One region of the Halomonas chromatireducens genome, then DNA from elsewhere that is predicted to be linked to it. Evidence: predicted binding sites of a transcription regulator. Region 1 holds the regulator's gene; each other region holds the start of a gene.
The links. Region 1 encodes sigma-54, which starts transcription at its own class of promoters, with help from an activator protein. Its sites were predicted from a motif close to TGGCACNNNNNTTGCTNT; they were not measured.
Positions count from the first base shown of each region.

Region 1 (5,092 bases):
GCGACTTGGCCCCGGGGGCAATCCACTGACACTGACCGGCAACGCCCGACTGTTCGCCCCCGAGGAGCGCTGGCAGCTCGACACAGAAATATTGCACTTCGACGCCAATGTCGGGCACGCCTGGAGCGACACCCCGGCACTGCTCCAGCAGCCCCCCCAACACATGCGCGGCGACCGCTTCGATGCCTGGATCCATGACAACCGGTCACGTTTGACCGACAATGTTCGCGGCCACCACCCCCCGGAGCGCGCCCAGCAGGGCCAGGCCGAAGCCATCGAACCAGAGGATGTCACGCCATGAAGCAATTCAAGTTCCCAACCGCCCGCATGCTAATCGCCCTGGCGCTGGTTGGCATGGCGTGGGGAAGCGGCCCGGCCCTGGCCCAGCAGCGAGACGCCGACCAACCCATCGAAGTCGAGGCCGACCAGCTCGATCTCGACGACACCGCCGGCACCGCCGTCTATACCGGTGACGTGGACATTCGCCGGGGGACCATGCAACTGACCGGCAACCGGGTCGAGATCCGCCGCAACCAGGCTGGCGAACTGACTCGCGCCATCGCCACCGGCGAGCGCGCCTATATCGAGCAGCAGCCCGACCCGGACGAACCCGTGGTGCGTGGCTGGGGGCGAACCATCATCTATCATGTCGCCGAGCGCCGCGTCGAACTGATCGACAGGGCCGAGCTGCATCAGCGGGGCGATACCTTCGATGGCGGCTATCTGGAGTACTTCCTCGATCGCCGCGTGGTTCAGGCTCGTGCCGAGAGCGAAGGTGTCGAAGGGCGCCAGCGGATTCGCATGACCCTGCAACCGGAGCGCTGACGTGGTAATGAAGACCCTGAGAGCCACTCACCTGGCCAAGAGCTACAAGCGTCGCCGTGTGGTACACGACATCAGCCTCTCCATCGAGCAGGGCAGCATCGTCGGCCTTCTCGGCCCCAACGGTGCCGGCAAGACCACTTCGTTCTACATGATCGTTGGCCTGGTCCGCGCCGACGCCGGTGAAGTGCATATCGACGACCTGGACCTGAGCGGGTCGGCCATGCATGAGCGTGCCCGCGCCGGCATTGGCTACCTTCCCCAGGAAGCCTCGATCTTTCGCAAGCTCTCGGTGGCGGATAACATCATGGCCATTCTCGAGACGCGCAAGGACCTGGACCGACGAGGCCGTCATGCGCGCTTGGAAGAGCTGCTGGAAGACTTTCATGTTACCCATATCCGCAACAATCTCGGCATGAGCCTGTCTGGCGGCGAACGGCGACGGGTGGAGATCGCCAGGGCGCTGGCCACCGAGCCGGCCTTCATCCTGCTCGATGAGCCTTTCGCTGGCGTGGATCCTATTTCCGTTGGTGAAATCAAAGGCATCATCCGTCAGCTCAAGGCGCGTGATATCGGCGTCCTGATCACCGACCACAACGTGCGCGAGACATTGGATATCTGCAATACCGCCTACATCGTCGGAGACGGGCAGATCATTGCGGAAGGTGATGCCAATGCCATTCTCGCCAACCGCAGGGTGCGTGAGGTCTATCTCGGCGAGGACTTCCGTCTCTAAACCTGGCGACTCGATCAACACAACTGCCTGCTGTCAATATAAACATGCATATTCGGCACGGAAATTGCGGATGGCATGCTTATTGCACTCAAAACACTTGCAAGTCGAACCATTGGGGGCTAGGGTGGTTTTTTTCGGCAGATGAGCCCCCTATTCTCATGGCCATGAAAGCATCCTTGCAACTCCGTGTCGGCACTCAGCTGACCATGACGCCCCAACTGCAGCAGGCGATTGCGCTGCTGCAGCTCTCGACGCTCGATCTGCGTCAGGAGATCCAGCAGGCGCTGGAAACCAACCCCATGCTGGAACTCGACGACGGCTTCGGCGAACAGACCGCCGAAGCGGTCCAAGACGACGATTGGGCCAGCGAAATTCCCTCTGAACTTTCCACCGACAGCGACTGGTCTGACACCTACCCCGACCATGGCGCCAGCTCGGGCAGCGGCGAAGGACCTGATTTTGAACGCCAGGCCGCCGGGCAGAGCCTGGCCAGCCACCTGATCTGGCAGCTCGCGATGACCGATCTCAGCGAGCGCCAGCGCCAGATCGCCGAGAGCCTGATCGATGCCGTGGACGGCACCGGCTACCTGGCGCAGCCGCTGGAAGAGATTCGCGACGGGCTCCGCCAGCAGGGCCTCGAGGGCCTGCCAACCCGGGAGGTCGAGCAGGTGCTGCTGCGTCTGCAGCAATTCGAACCTACCGGTGTCTTTGCCCGGGACCTGCGTGAATGCCTGATGCTGCAGCTCGCGGCACTACCCGACGACACCCCGCTGCTCCCCCAGGCCAGGCGCCTCGTCCGCCAGTTCCTCGAAGCCCTGGCCAGCGACGATCGCCGACTGCTCAAGCGCCGCCTGGGGCTGGACGATGAGGCCCTGGAGGAGGTGATCGGTCTGATTCGCTCGCTGGACCCGCGCCCGGGCAGCGAGTTCGCCGAGGTGAGTGGCAATTACATCACCCCCGACCTGCTCGCTCACCATGACGAGCGCGGCTGGCGTGTCGAGCTCAACGCCGACGCCCTGCCAAGACTGCGCATCCAGCCCGATTACGTGGCCCTGGTAAGGCGCGCCGACAAGAGCCAGGACAACCAGTTTCTCAAGGATCACCTTCAGGAGGCGCGCTGGCTGATGAAGAGCCTGGCCAGCCGGAACGACACCCTGCTGCGGGTCGGCCGCGAGATCATGGCCCGCCAGCTCGACTTTCTCGAGCAGGGGGAGGAGGCCATGCGGCCACTGATACTGGCTGATATTGCCCAGGCCGTGGATATGCATGAGTCGACCATCTCTCGCGTAACGACCCAGAAATTCATCCACACGCCGCGCGGCGTGTTCGAACTCAAGTTCTTCTTCTCCAGCCATGTCGGCGGCGGAGAAGGCGAAGGCGACGCCTATTCCAGCACCGCGATCCGTGCCCGGATCCGCAAGCTAGTACAGGACGAGCCGCCCCGCAAGCCGCTGTCGGACAGTCGCCTGGTCGATCTGCTGGCCGAGGACGGCATCCGCGTTGCGCGGCGAACCGTCGCCAAGTACCGGGAAGCGTTGGGCATACCCTCCTCAAGCGAGCGCAAGCGATTTCGCTGACCCCAGCCCGCTCTCTTGACCCTTCGCAGGAAACCGGAAAGGGAGGGGTTTGCAGGGCCTCAAAAAGGGTTACAATCGAGGCACCACCCGAAGGACGAAGGAGCCTGTCATGCAAGTCAATATTACCGGCCACCATGTGGAACTGACCGATGCCCTGCGTGACTACGTCAGCGAAAAACTGACCCGCGTGCAGCGCCACTACGACAACATCACCAACGTCCAGGTCACGCTTTCGGTAGAGAAGGAGCGTCAACTGGCCGCCTGCACCCTGCATGCTGCCGGCGCCGACCTTCATGCCGAGGCCACCGATCCCGACATGTACGCCGCTATTGACGCACTGACCGACAAGCTCGACCGTCAACTGGTCAAACACAAGGAAAAAGCCCAGGCCCGCGCCCAGGGCGCCGGCATTCGCTGATTGCCATGACACTGGAAACCATTCTGCCGCCGGAGCGCGCCTTGTTCGGCGTCCCCGGTGGCAGCAAGAAACGGGTGCTGGAATTCTTCAGCACCTTCATCGCACAGAACACGCCGAGCCTCGACAGCCAGGAAGTCTTTGCCCGCCTGATCGGCAGAGAACGCCTCGGTAGCACGGGCATCGGCAATGGGGTGGCCATTCCTCACGCCAGGAGCCCCCACTGTCACAGTCCGGTCGCGGCCTTCCTCCAGCTGGCGGAGCCTATCGATTTCGACGCCATCGACGGCGAGCCGGTCGACCTGGTCTTCGTACTGCTGGTCCCGGAAGAGGCGGACGATACACATCTGGCGCTACTCAGCCAGGTGGCCAGCATCATGAACGATGTCGACACTCGAGTGGCACTGCGCAAGAGCAACAGCCAACGTGAGCTCCACGAGCGGCTCATTGAAGCCATTCGACGACAGACGCCGACGCCGCTCTGACCTTCCCGGGCCGCCCGGCCAGCCAACCAGGAGACCCGCATGCAGCTCGTGATCATCAGTGGCCGTTCCGGCTCCGGCAAGTCGATCGCACTGCAGGCGCTCGAAGACTTGGGCTACTACGCCATCGACAACTTTCCAGCGATGCTGCTGGGATCGCTGGTAGAAGAACTGCCCAGCGGACCGTCCGGCCAATCCTCCATTGCTGTCAGCATCGACTCACGCAACCTCCCCCATGCCCTGGAGCGCTTCCCCCGTCTGCTCGAGGAGCTGCGCGCCCGCAAGATCGATTGCCAGGTCATCTACCTCACCACAGATGCAAGAATTCTGATCGAGCGATACTCGGCCACACGGCGACGCCATCCGATGACACGTGGCAGCGACATGACGCTGGGAGAGGCAATCGAGTCGGAAGACGCCACCCTGAGCGACATTCGCAACCTGGCCGACCTGATCATCGACACCTCCCGGCTTTCGGTCCATGACCTGCGAGGCCGCATCACCGACCAGGTTGCCAGCCATCGGCCCGATCAGTTGACGCTTACCGTCGAGTCCTTCGGCTTCAAGGGAGGGGTGCCCCTTGATGCGGATATCGTCTTTGATGCCCGCTGCCTGCCAAACCCCTACTGGGACCCGCGGCTGCGTTCTGCCACCGGCCGCGAGCCCAGCATCGTTGAGTTCCTGGAGCAGTATCCGCTGGTGGGGGAGATGCTTGACGACATCATCGGCTGGATCGAGCGCTGGCTCCCCGCCTATCGCAGCAGCCACAGAAGCTATCTCACCGTCGCCATCGGCTGCACCGGTGGACAGCATCGCTCGGTATACCTTGCCGAACGGCTGGCACACCACCTGGCCCAGCTGCAGCCTGACGTTCGCCTGCGCCACCGAGAGCTCGGCATACACACGCCGGTCTCCCCCTCACCACAGGACGCTCCGGGAAAGCCTGAACGCAAGGAGTCGTAAGCGTGGCCAGCCGCAAGCTAACACTGACCAACAAGCGTGGCCTGCACGCCAGAGCGGCCACCAAGCTGGTGCAGTGCTGCCAACCCTACCAGGCACG
Region 1 is NZ_CP014226.1:1,214,726-1,219,817, reverse strand. Features, by position in the region: gene lptC (LPS export ABC transporter periplasmic protein LptC) at 1-301, shown strand, start outside; gene lptA (lipopolysaccharide transport periplasmic protein LptA) at 298-825, shown strand; gene lptB (LPS export ABC transporter ATP-binding protein) at 833-1,558, shown strand; gene LOKO_RS05690 (RNA polymerase factor sigma-54) at 1,717-3,135, shown strand; gene hpf (ribosome hibernation-promoting factor, HPF/YfiA family) at 3,245-3,553, shown strand; gene ptsN (PTS IIA-like nitrogen regulatory protein PtsN) at 3,559-4,035, shown strand; gene rapZ (RNase adapter RapZ) at 4,075-4,995, shown strand; gene LOKO_RS05670 (HPr family phosphocarrier protein) at 4,998-5,092, shown strand, end outside.

Region 2 (5,092 bases), 560 kb from region 1:
AGCCTGTCTCGACAGCGCTGCGACAACCGGCCTGGCGCTGGTTCTTTCCCTTGGCGGCACTGCACGCAGCGCTGATGGTGCCGCTGACGTTGCTCGCTCTCTACCATGGGTGGGACATCTTGTCGCAGCTGGCTTCGCCGGCCGCCCATGCACGTGAACTGCTATTTGGCTTCGCCCTGGCAGTCATCGCTGGCTACCTTCTCGGGCCGCTGCCACGGCGGTTGCAGGGGTGGCTGGTGGGTCTGTGGCTGGTGGGGCGGCTGGGTATTCTCGATTGGCCGGGAGGTGCGGTGGCAACCCTGGCCGATGCGCTCTTTGCCCTGTGGCTGGCCGGCTTGCTGGTGCCCCGGTTTCTCGCCGCGAAAAAGTGGCGCAACCGGGTGCTCTCGCCGTTGCTGGGGCTCATCTGCCTGCTGGCGGTGGTGACCCTGACCTGGCGCTACCTGGATGACATGCCGACCACTGCACCGCTGATGCACCAGAGCGTGCTGTGGCTGGTATTGCTGATGACTTTCATGGGTGGACGGATCATCTCCCCTGCCGTCAATGGCTACCTGATGAGCCGCTATCGCATGGCGGGTGCCGGCGTGCAACCGCAGGTCGAGTCGGCACTGATCGTGCTGCTGGGAAGCGCGCCCTTCTTGATGCTGTGGTCGGCCCTGCGACCGCTGGCGGCGGGACTGGTGCTGGCGGCCGGTCTGCTGGTGCTGTGGCGTGTGATGCGCTGGGGGCCTGGCCGCTGTCATGAGCGCCCCGACCTGCTGGTGTTGATGCTGGGCTATACCTGGCTTGGCATCGGACTGCTGCTGCTGGCGCGCACCTGGTGGGTGCCGGTACATGCCAGCACGGCGCTGCACGTTTTTACTATCGCTGCGCTGGGAACGCTGTCCAGCACCATCATGCTGCGCCATGTGATCCTGCGTGCCAGATACCGTCCCGAGAGCGAATGGGCGCTGGTGCCGCTGGCCGGACTGTTTGCCACCGCCGCCATCATGCGGCTTTGGGCGCTCGATGCAGGTAGCGCCTGGCTGGTCATTCTATGGGTATCGTCACTGCTCTGGAGCCTGGCCTGGCTGCTGGTGGCTTGGCGACTGTGTTACTGGCTGGCACGGATCCCCTCCGGTAGGTCAGGGCCAACTCCTCCCCGGTAATTGATCACGGACAAGAGTTGAGCGGGCGCACGCAGACGACACGTATCGCCAATGTCATACTGGCGCCATAGGCAATGGCCAGCCCATGTCCCCTTCTCAAGAGGCTGTTTTCGATCATGCAAGACGATCTGCTATTCAATCGCCCCCTGGTGGAGAAGTACGACCGTCCGGGGCCGCGCTATACCTCCTATCCCACGGCGCCCCAGTTCCATGCGGCCTTCGCCGAGGATGACTATCGGGCCGCTGCCGAGCGTAGCAACCGGGTCGCCGCCCCCAAGCCGCTCTCGGTCTATGTGCATATCCCCTTCTGCAAGAGCCTCTGCTACTACTGTGCGTGCAACAAGATCATCACCCACAATACCGACCGGGCGGCGGAATACCTGGCCTGGCTGAAGCATGAGGTCCAGACCCAGGGGGCGCTGTTCGACGAGACACGTCGCATGACCCAGCTGCATCTTGGCGGCGGCACACCCACCTACCTGAGCAATACCCAGCTGGGGGAGCTGATGAGGTCGCTGGACGAGGCTTTCCACTTCGCGCCGGTGGAGGAGCGCGAGTTCTCTCTGGAGGTGGACCCGCGCACGGTGACCCCGGAGCAGATCCATGAGCTCCATGACCTGGGCTTCAATCGTCTCAGCTTCGGCGTCCAGGACTTCGATCCGGATGTCCAGCAGGCCGTCAATCGCGTGCAGAGCGAGGAGCAGGTGGTGTCGCTGGTCCAGGCGGCCCGCGATGCCGGCTTCGAATCGATCAGCGTCGACCTGATCTACGGCCTGCCGCTGCAGACGGTGGCGAGCTTCGACACCACCCTGGACAAGATCATCGCGCTGCGTCCGGACCGCATCGCCGCCTACAGCTATGCGCACCTGCCGGAGCTGTTCAAGGCCCAGCGGCTGATCCGCCCCGAGGACATGCCGCCGCCGGAGCGCAAGATGGAGTTGCTGGAATTGACCATTCGGCGCCTGACTGGGGCCGGCTACGTCTATATCGGCATGGATCACTTCGCCCTGCCCGAGGACGAACTCTCCCTGGCCAGGGAGAATGGCACCCTGCAGCGTAACTTCCAGGGCTACTCCACCCATGCGGACTGCGACATGATCGGCCTGGGTATCACCTCCATCGGCAAGGTGGGCGACAGCTACAGCCAGAACGTCAAGGAGACCGCCCAGTATCAGCATCGGCTCGAGGCGGGAAGGCTGCCGGTGATGCGCGGCTATCGTCTCAACGACGACGACCGGCTGCGTCGCGATGTGATCAATGCCCTGATGTGCCACGGCCGGATCGACTTCGCCGATATCGAGGCCAAGCACGACATCGTCTTCCGCGACTACTTCGCCGATGCCCTGGCGGAGCTGGCCGAAATGCAGCGCGACGAGCTGATCGACATCCGTGATGAGGCGATCGAGGTGCTGCCGACCGGGCGATTGATGATGCGCAACGTGGCCATGGCCTTCGACGCTTATCTGAAGCCCAATGAGGGACGCTTCTCGCGTACCGTCTAATACGCTCTATGTCATGACAACGGCGCCTCGCAGGGCGCCGTTTTTCATGAGCCAGTAGCGGTTCAGGCGGTACGTTCGAACAGCAGGTTGTTCTCCAGATGGATGTGCTGCATCAGGTCTTCGCGGAACTCGTTGAGACCGGTGTATAGCGCGCGCCAGGTGGTACAGGCGCCTTTGGGTGGGGTGATGTTGTCGGTCAGCGCCATGACTTCGTCGAGATTCTCGCCGTGATCGTCATGTTCCTGGCGCATGACCGCGATCGGCCCCTTGGCCTGGGCGGCCATGCCGCTTCGCAGCATCGGAAACAGGATCTGCTCCTCCTTCTGCATGTGGCTCTCCATCTCCTGGAAGATCACCGACAGCAGGTCGGCCAGGCCGTTGGGGCAGGTGTCACGCTCGCCGTGAACGAGCTCCACGCGACGCGCCATGCGGATCAGTTCCGGCAGCTGCTGGCGATGTACATCGTGATAGCGGGTCAGGATGTGGTCAATCAGCTCATCATTGCTGGCCGATTGCCAGTCGCGCTGGTCCGGGTTGCCGGCCGGCAGGGCTTCCAGCGCCGCGACCAAGGCGGCGATATTGGCTCCGGCCTGCTCGGCGGCGGATTGCAGGCTCAGGCGTCCGCCACAGCAGAAATCGATGCGATTCTGATGAAAGACCCGGGTGGCACCGGGCAGGTCCAGGGCCAGGCGACCGATGGGTTGTTCGAGCAGGCTCATGGCATATCCTCAAGCAGGGTGGGGGTGTCTGGTCTTGCTTACCTGTACTGGCGTTGCAAACCCTGTGCCAGACTATTATTCGTTTTATAACAAGGGTCTGTATTTTGTGTGGTAAAAAAAACCCTGAAAGAATAGGGTATAAATAACCCTGTCACGGTAAAATTCACCATGTTGGACGATAGCCTGCTGGCCGATATGGCCGCCGATCTTCCCAGCGCCGTGCGGCTGCAGCGCCTGGTACGTACCCTTCGCGAGGAGTTTCGCTGCGGCGCGGTGTGCCTGCTGCAACTGCAGCAGGGAATCCTCGCCCCCGTGGCAGTCGATGGACTGGTGCGCGAGGCCCTGGGCCGCCGCTTCGAGGTGGCCCGTCATCCCCGGCTGGCGACGATACTGTCCAGTCGCAGCACCACCTGCTTCCCTCCCGACTCCACCCTGCCCGATCCCTACGATGGCCTGGTGGAGCAGCGGCCCGGTGAACCGCTGCACGTGCATGATTGCATGGGCATCAGCCTGCACGTCGAGGGCCAGCCCTGGGGCGTGTTGACCCTGGATGCCCTGGTGGCCGGCACCTTCGATGCCAGGGCGCGAGCAGCACTGGCTCGCTATGCGCTGCTTGCGGAGGCCGCGGTGCGCGTAACGCGCCTGGAGCAGGAGCTTCGGGCCCTGCACATGGCACATCATGGCGATGGGGCGGTTCCGATCGAGCCCAGCGTCGGTGGGGAGATTCTTGGCCATAGTGCCGCGCTTCGGCGCCTGCTGCAGGAACTCGACGTGGTGGCCGAGTCGGGACTGCCGGTCTTGCTCAGCGGAGAAACCGGTGTAGGCAAGGAACTGTTCGCCCGGCGCCTGCACCAGCGCTCGTCACGGCGCCAGCAGCCACTGGTGCAGGTCAACTGCGCGGCATTGCCCGAGTCGCTGGCCGAGAGCGAGCTGTTCGGACACGTGAAGGGCGCCTTCTCGGGCGCCGTCAGCGACCGGGCGGGGCGCTTCGAGGCGGCCCATGGAGGCACCCTGTTCCTCGATGAGGTGGGCGAGCTACCGCTGAGCGTTCAGGCCAAGCTGCTGAGGGCACTGCAGAATGGCGAGGTGCAGCGGCTGGGAGAGGATACGCCTCGTCAGGTCGATGTGCGTATCCTGGCCGCCACCAATCGGCATCTGGCTGATGGGGTGCGTGACGGACACTTTCGCGCCGATCTCTACCATCGCCTCTCGGTCTATCCGGTGGCCATTCCGCCGCTGCGCGAACGCGAAGGGGATGTGCTGGTGCTGGCCGGCCACTTTCTCGAGATCAACCGCACGCGGCTCGGGGTGCGCAGCCTGCGCCTCTCGCCGGAGGCCGAGCGGGCGCTGTGCAGCTATGCCTGGCCGGGAAACGTACGGGAACTCGAGCATGTCATCAGTCGGGCGGCAATCAAGGCGCTGGGACAGGGTGCGCGACGCGACGAGATCATCACCCTGGTGCCGGAGTGGCTCGATCTCGCTAGCGGTGCGGCCGTCGATGTATCGCAGGGGCGTCAGGTCGAACCGGAAGCCTTGGCGACAGGTGAATCGTTGAAAGCTCAGGTTGCCGCGACCCAGCGACGCGTCATCCGTCATGCCCTGTCGGTCAGCGACAACAACTGGGCCACGGCCGCGCGACGGCTGGGAGTCGATCCCAGTAATCTACATAAACTTGCGCGCCGTTTAGGGATCAAATAGTTAGTGCAATGCAAGAGGTAGC
Region 2 is NZ_CP014226.1:1,779,717-1,784,808, forward strand. Features, by position in the region: gene LOKO_RS08260 (NnrS family protein) at 1-1,151, shown strand, start outside; gene hemN (oxygen-independent coproporphyrinogen III oxidase) at 1,268-2,653, shown strand; gene ytfE (iron-sulfur cluster repair protein YtfE) at 2,716-3,372, opposite strand; gene norR (nitric oxide reductase transcriptional regulator NorR) at 3,541-5,070, shown strand.
Region 2: the regulator sigma-54 is predicted to act here: its motif matches at 3,425-3,442, upstream of ytfE (iron-sulfur cluster repair protein YtfE).

Region 3 (5,092 bases), 1.3 Mb from region 1:
TCAGCATCAGGGCGGCGAATACCACCAGGGTGAAGCCCAGCACATACATGCGATTGAGGGTCAGCGACAGGGCATCGTTGACGACCAGCGAACCACTCATCCAATCCGGGGTGACCACGGTCCGGTTCTGCGGGGAGATGGCCGTGCGCACTAGCTGCTGCAGGATCAGACTGATGCCGAAGGTGGCCAGTAGGGTCTCCAGGGGGCGTCCCTTGAGAAACTGGATGACGCCGCGTTCGATGGCGATGCCGGCCAATGCCGAGACCATGAACCCGGCGGGTATCGACAGGATCAGCGCCAGACCGGGCTGTCCCGGAATCAGCTGCTGCATGGCCCAGGTGGTATAGGCGCCGAGCATGATCAGCTCGCCGTGGGCCATGTTGATGACGCCCATCACACCGAAAGTGATGGCCAGGCCAATGGCCGCCAGCACGAGTACCGAACCCAGGCTCAGACCGAAATAGAGGGTCTCGAGGCCGCGGTTGATCCGCAGGTTCTGCTCGATGCTGTTCAGCGCCGCCTGGGCGGCGTCGGCGACCACCGGGTCATCGCCCATCACCGCCCGATTCAATGCAACACGCACCCGGGGATGGAGACTGCCCTCAAGGTCGGCAACGGCATCGAGTTCCCCCTGCTCCAGACGATGGATCGCCAGCGCCTGGGTCAGCCTGGCGCGCACCCGGCGATCCTCCTCCTGCTCGATGACACCGGCCAATGGCTCCGCCAGATCGGCATCGACCTCGCCGAGCAGGCGCTCCGCCGAGGCGCGGCGCAGCTCGAGATCCGGTGAGTAGAGATCAACCACGGCAATGGCGCTGCGCAGCTGATTGCGCAGGGCATTGTTGATACCGATGCGATCAAGCTCGCGGCGCGACATCTCACCGAGCGCTTCCCCGGACAGCGCATCCGCCACCGGCCAATCGCGACCACGGTTGTCGAGCACCACCACGAAGCGGCCATCGTCAGTACGCTGCAGGCGACCGTCGAGGAGCGCCGAGAGCCAGTCGCGGGCGCGCGTATCGTCGCTCTGGACGATGGCATCTATGGCTTCGCCCTTGGCCGGATAGGAGTCGACATCGAGCGCTTCGAGCAGCTCAAGGGCCGCGGCGTCATCGCCGGCGTAGGAAGACTGTGCTTGCGCAGCCCCAGCCGTGATACACAGGGAAATCAGCAGGATCAACATCGCCAGGCAGCGAGAAGGTCGGCCAGCAGCGCTGCCGGCACTCGCCTTGACCGCCACTGGCCAGGGCAACGGGAAAATCCTCATCGGAGCTTTCCTCTGGATAGAGACGAGAAGGCATCTGGATAGAGACAAGATGGCGTGCGTCCCGCCGCCCGGCCGGGCGGCGGGGAAATCGACTCACTCGATTTATTCGGCCAAGGCAGCCTCGGCTTCTTCGGCCGCAGTGCTGCCGCCGCAGGAGCCGGTGGCGACATTGAAGTTGCCGCAGCGCATCGGTGCGCGCCAGTCGGCAATCAGGTCACGGGAGCCCGGCAGGTAGTCGGACCAGGCATCGCCGGCCACGGTGGAGGGTGTCCGCCAGACCACGTCGAACTGGCCATTGTCCTGGATCTCACCGATCAGCACCGGCTTGGTGATGTGGTGGTTGGGCATCATCGCCGCATAGCCGCCGGTCAGGTTGGGTACGGTGACACCGATGATCGCCTCCTTGATCGCGTCGACGTCGGTGGTACCGGCCTTGCGCACCGCCTCGGCCCACATGTTGAAGCCGATGTAGTGAGCCTCCATGGGATCGTTGGTCACCGCCTCCTCGTCGCCGGTGTAATCGATCCAGGCGTCGATGAAGTCATAGTTTTCATCGGTGTCGACGCTCATGAAGTAGTTCCAGGCGGCCAGGTGGCCGACCAACGGGCCGGTGTTGATCCCGGTCAGCTCCTGCTCGCCCACCGAGAATGCGACCACCGGGATATCCGCAGCGTCAACGCCCTGGTTGGCCAGTTCCGTATAGAAAGGCACGTTGGCATCCCCGTTGATGGTGGACACCACCGCGGTCTTCTTGCCCTCGCTGCCGAAGCGACGAATATCCGAGACGATGTTCTGCCAGTCGGAGTGACCGAAGGGCGTGTAGTTGATCATGATGTCGTCGTCGGCCACCCCGTGTTCTTCCTTGAGGAAGGCCTCGAGGATACGGTTGGTGGTGCGCGGATAGACGTAGTCGGTGCCGGCCAGCACCCAGCGCTCCACGCCCACCTCGTTCAGCAGGTACTCGACGGCGGGAATGGCCTGCTGGTTGGGCGCCGCTCCGGTATAGAAGACGTTCTCGGAGGACTCCTCACCCTCATACTGCACCGGGTAGAACAGCAGGCCGTTGAGCTCCTCGAAGACGGGCAGCACGGCCTTGCGCGAGACCGAGGTCCAGTTGCCGAAGACCACATCGACTTCATGTTGGGCCAGCAACTCGCGGGCACGCTCGGCGAACAGCGGCCAGTTGGAGGCCGGGTCGACCACCACCGCCTCGAGCTGGCGACCCAGCAGGCCACCCTGCTCGTTCTGCTGCTCGATCAGCATTTCCACGGTGTCCTTGAGCACCGTCTCGCTGATCGCCATGGTGCCGGACAGCGAGTGGAGAATGCCCACCTTGATCGGTTCTTCGGCCAGCGCCTGGGCGCTGAAGCCAAGGCTGGCAGTGGTAACCAGTGCGGCAGCCGCCAGCCGTGAAGGACGAAGATAGGGATGGAGATAGGGACGGGACAGGACCTTGCGTCGGGATTCGTTCACTTGTCACTCCTTGCACCTTCCTGCGGGAAGGTTTCATTGTGATGGCATCGCACTGGGTCAAAGGACCGTCCGTGCGGGTCTCAGCCATCAGTCTTTGCAAGGCCTGCGCCACCCTCACGCAAAAATCGTAAATCTTTTAAATTTCAATATATTGGAAACACCCGCCAGGACCATTCACATATCCCTCGGCACTACCATGGTGCAGACAGAGTCCCCTTTCTCCGCACTTCCCGCACCGTTCGCGTGCAGGGCACACAAAAAAGGGGCACCGGTCTGCACCGGCGCCCCAACATCAAAACCCTGGCGTGATCATGTCCGTGCGCGGCGCGCCTTTGCCAGGCCCTGCTTCACCACTGGAAGCAGCAGCGACAGCGCGGCGATGATCAGCAGCCACATGGAGATCGGCTTGTCGATGAAGATCATCCAGTCACCACCCGAGATCTGCAGCGCCCGGCGCATGGATTCTTCCATGATGGCACCGAGGATCAGCGCCAGGATCAGCGGCGCCGCCGGGAAGCCGAACAGGCGCATGCCGAGTCCCACCAGGCCGAATCCCAGCAGCAGGAGCAGATCGAAGACACTGAAGCTCATGCCGTAGACCCCCACCATGCAGAAGATCAGGATCAGGGCGAGCAGCAGCGGACGCGGCATCTCGAGGATCTTGGCGATATAGGGAATCAGCGGCAGGTTGAGCACCAGCAGGAAGATGTTGCCGATGTACATACTGGCGATGACGCCCCAGAACACGTCGGGACGGTCGACCAGCATGGCCGGCCCCGGGCTGACGCCCATGACCAGCAGCGCGCCCAGCAGCACCGCCGTGGTGCCGGAACCGGGCACGCCAAGCGTCAGCAGCGGGACAAAGGAGCCGGTACAGGCGGCATTGTTGGCCGCCTCGGGGGCCGCGACGCCCTTGATATTGCCCTTGCCGAAGGTATCCCCATCCTTGGCCAGGCGCTTTTCCATGCTGTAGCCGAGGAATGAACCGATAGTGGCACCGGCCCCAGGCAATACGCCGGTGAAGAAACCGAGCACGGAGCTACGGGCGATGGGCGGCGCGATCTCGCGAACCTCGCTTCGGCTCAGCTTCAGCGAACCGATGGCATTGCGCGGCTGCTCCTTGCCCCCGCCACCACGCAGCAGCATGTAGAACACTTCAGCCAGCGCGAAGATACCCAGCGCCACCACCAGGAAGTCGATACCGTCGAGGAGATGAGCAGTGCCGAAGGTGAATCGCTCCGTGCCGGTCTGAAGGTCGATGCCCATGATCGAGATCATCACCCCTATCACGGCAGCGATCAGTCCCTTGACCAGTGACTTGTCGGAGAGCGACACCACCGCGGTCAGGCCCAGCACCATCAGGGAAAAGTACTCGGCCGGCCCGAAGCTGACCGCGACCTTCGACAGCATCGGTGCCACCAGCATCAGGAAGACGATGGAGATGGTGCCGCCGACGAAGGACGCATATGCGGCAATGGCCAGGGCCTTGCCCGCCAGCCCCTGCTTGGCCATTGGATAGCCGTCGAACGAGGTTGCCACGGTACCGGCGACGCCCGGCGCGTTGAGCAGGATCGATGAGCTCGAGCCACCGAAGATAGCACCGTAGTAGACCCCTGCCATCAGGATCAAGCCGGACGAGGGCTCCATGGCAAAGGTGATCGGGATCATCAGCGCCAGGGCACTGATCGGACCCAGGCCCGGCAGCATGCCGATGATGGTGCCGGCAAACACACCGGCGAAGACGTAGGCGATGTTCATCGGCTCCAGCGCGATACCGAAGCCGTACATCAGGTTGTTCAGCGATTCCATGGGAGACTCCGGGCCGTGGTCAGAGCGGCAGCAAACCGGTGGGCAGATAGACACCCATGATCCGAGTCATGGTCAGGTAGAGAGTCAGCACGACGCCCAGCGAGGTGGCAAGGTTGACCCCATGGCGGCGATAGCCGTAGTACCAGGCCAGCCCGAAGACCAGCGATACGGAGGCCAGCACGAAGCCTACCGGCACCAGCAGCAGCGCGTAGGCCACGATAGCCAGGGTGGTCACGATGACCCGCGACCATGGCTTCAGCAGCAGCGGGGCGGCCTGCTCTTCGGGGTCCAGCTCCTCGGGTACGTCCTGTGACTTGGGCTTCTCCAGGAACAACAGCAGGGACAGGCCCAGCAGCGTGAAGCCCAGCACCTTGGGGAAGAGATCGGAGTCGATCGGCCTTGGCAGCGGAAAGGGACGGATCTGCCAGGCCATGGCCAGGTAGCCTACCGCTAGCGCGGCCAGCACCAGAGCAATGATCTGGTTGGAATTGAGTCGAGTCATGGCGGACCTCGAGCCTGAGGGGCTCAAGCAGTGGCTGAAGG
Region 3 is NZ_CP014226.1:3,914,707-3,919,798, forward strand. Features, by position in the region: gene urtB (urea ABC transporter permease subunit UrtB) at 1-1,183, opposite strand, end outside; gene urtA (urea ABC transporter substrate-binding protein) at 1,370-2,740, opposite strand; gene LOKO_RS18205 (tripartite tricarboxylate transporter permease) at 3,050-4,549, opposite strand; gene LOKO_RS19065 (tripartite tricarboxylate transporter TctB family protein) at 4,569-5,051, opposite strand.
Region 3: the regulator sigma-54 is predicted to act here: its motif matches at 2,834-2,851, upstream of urtA (urea ABC transporter substrate-binding protein).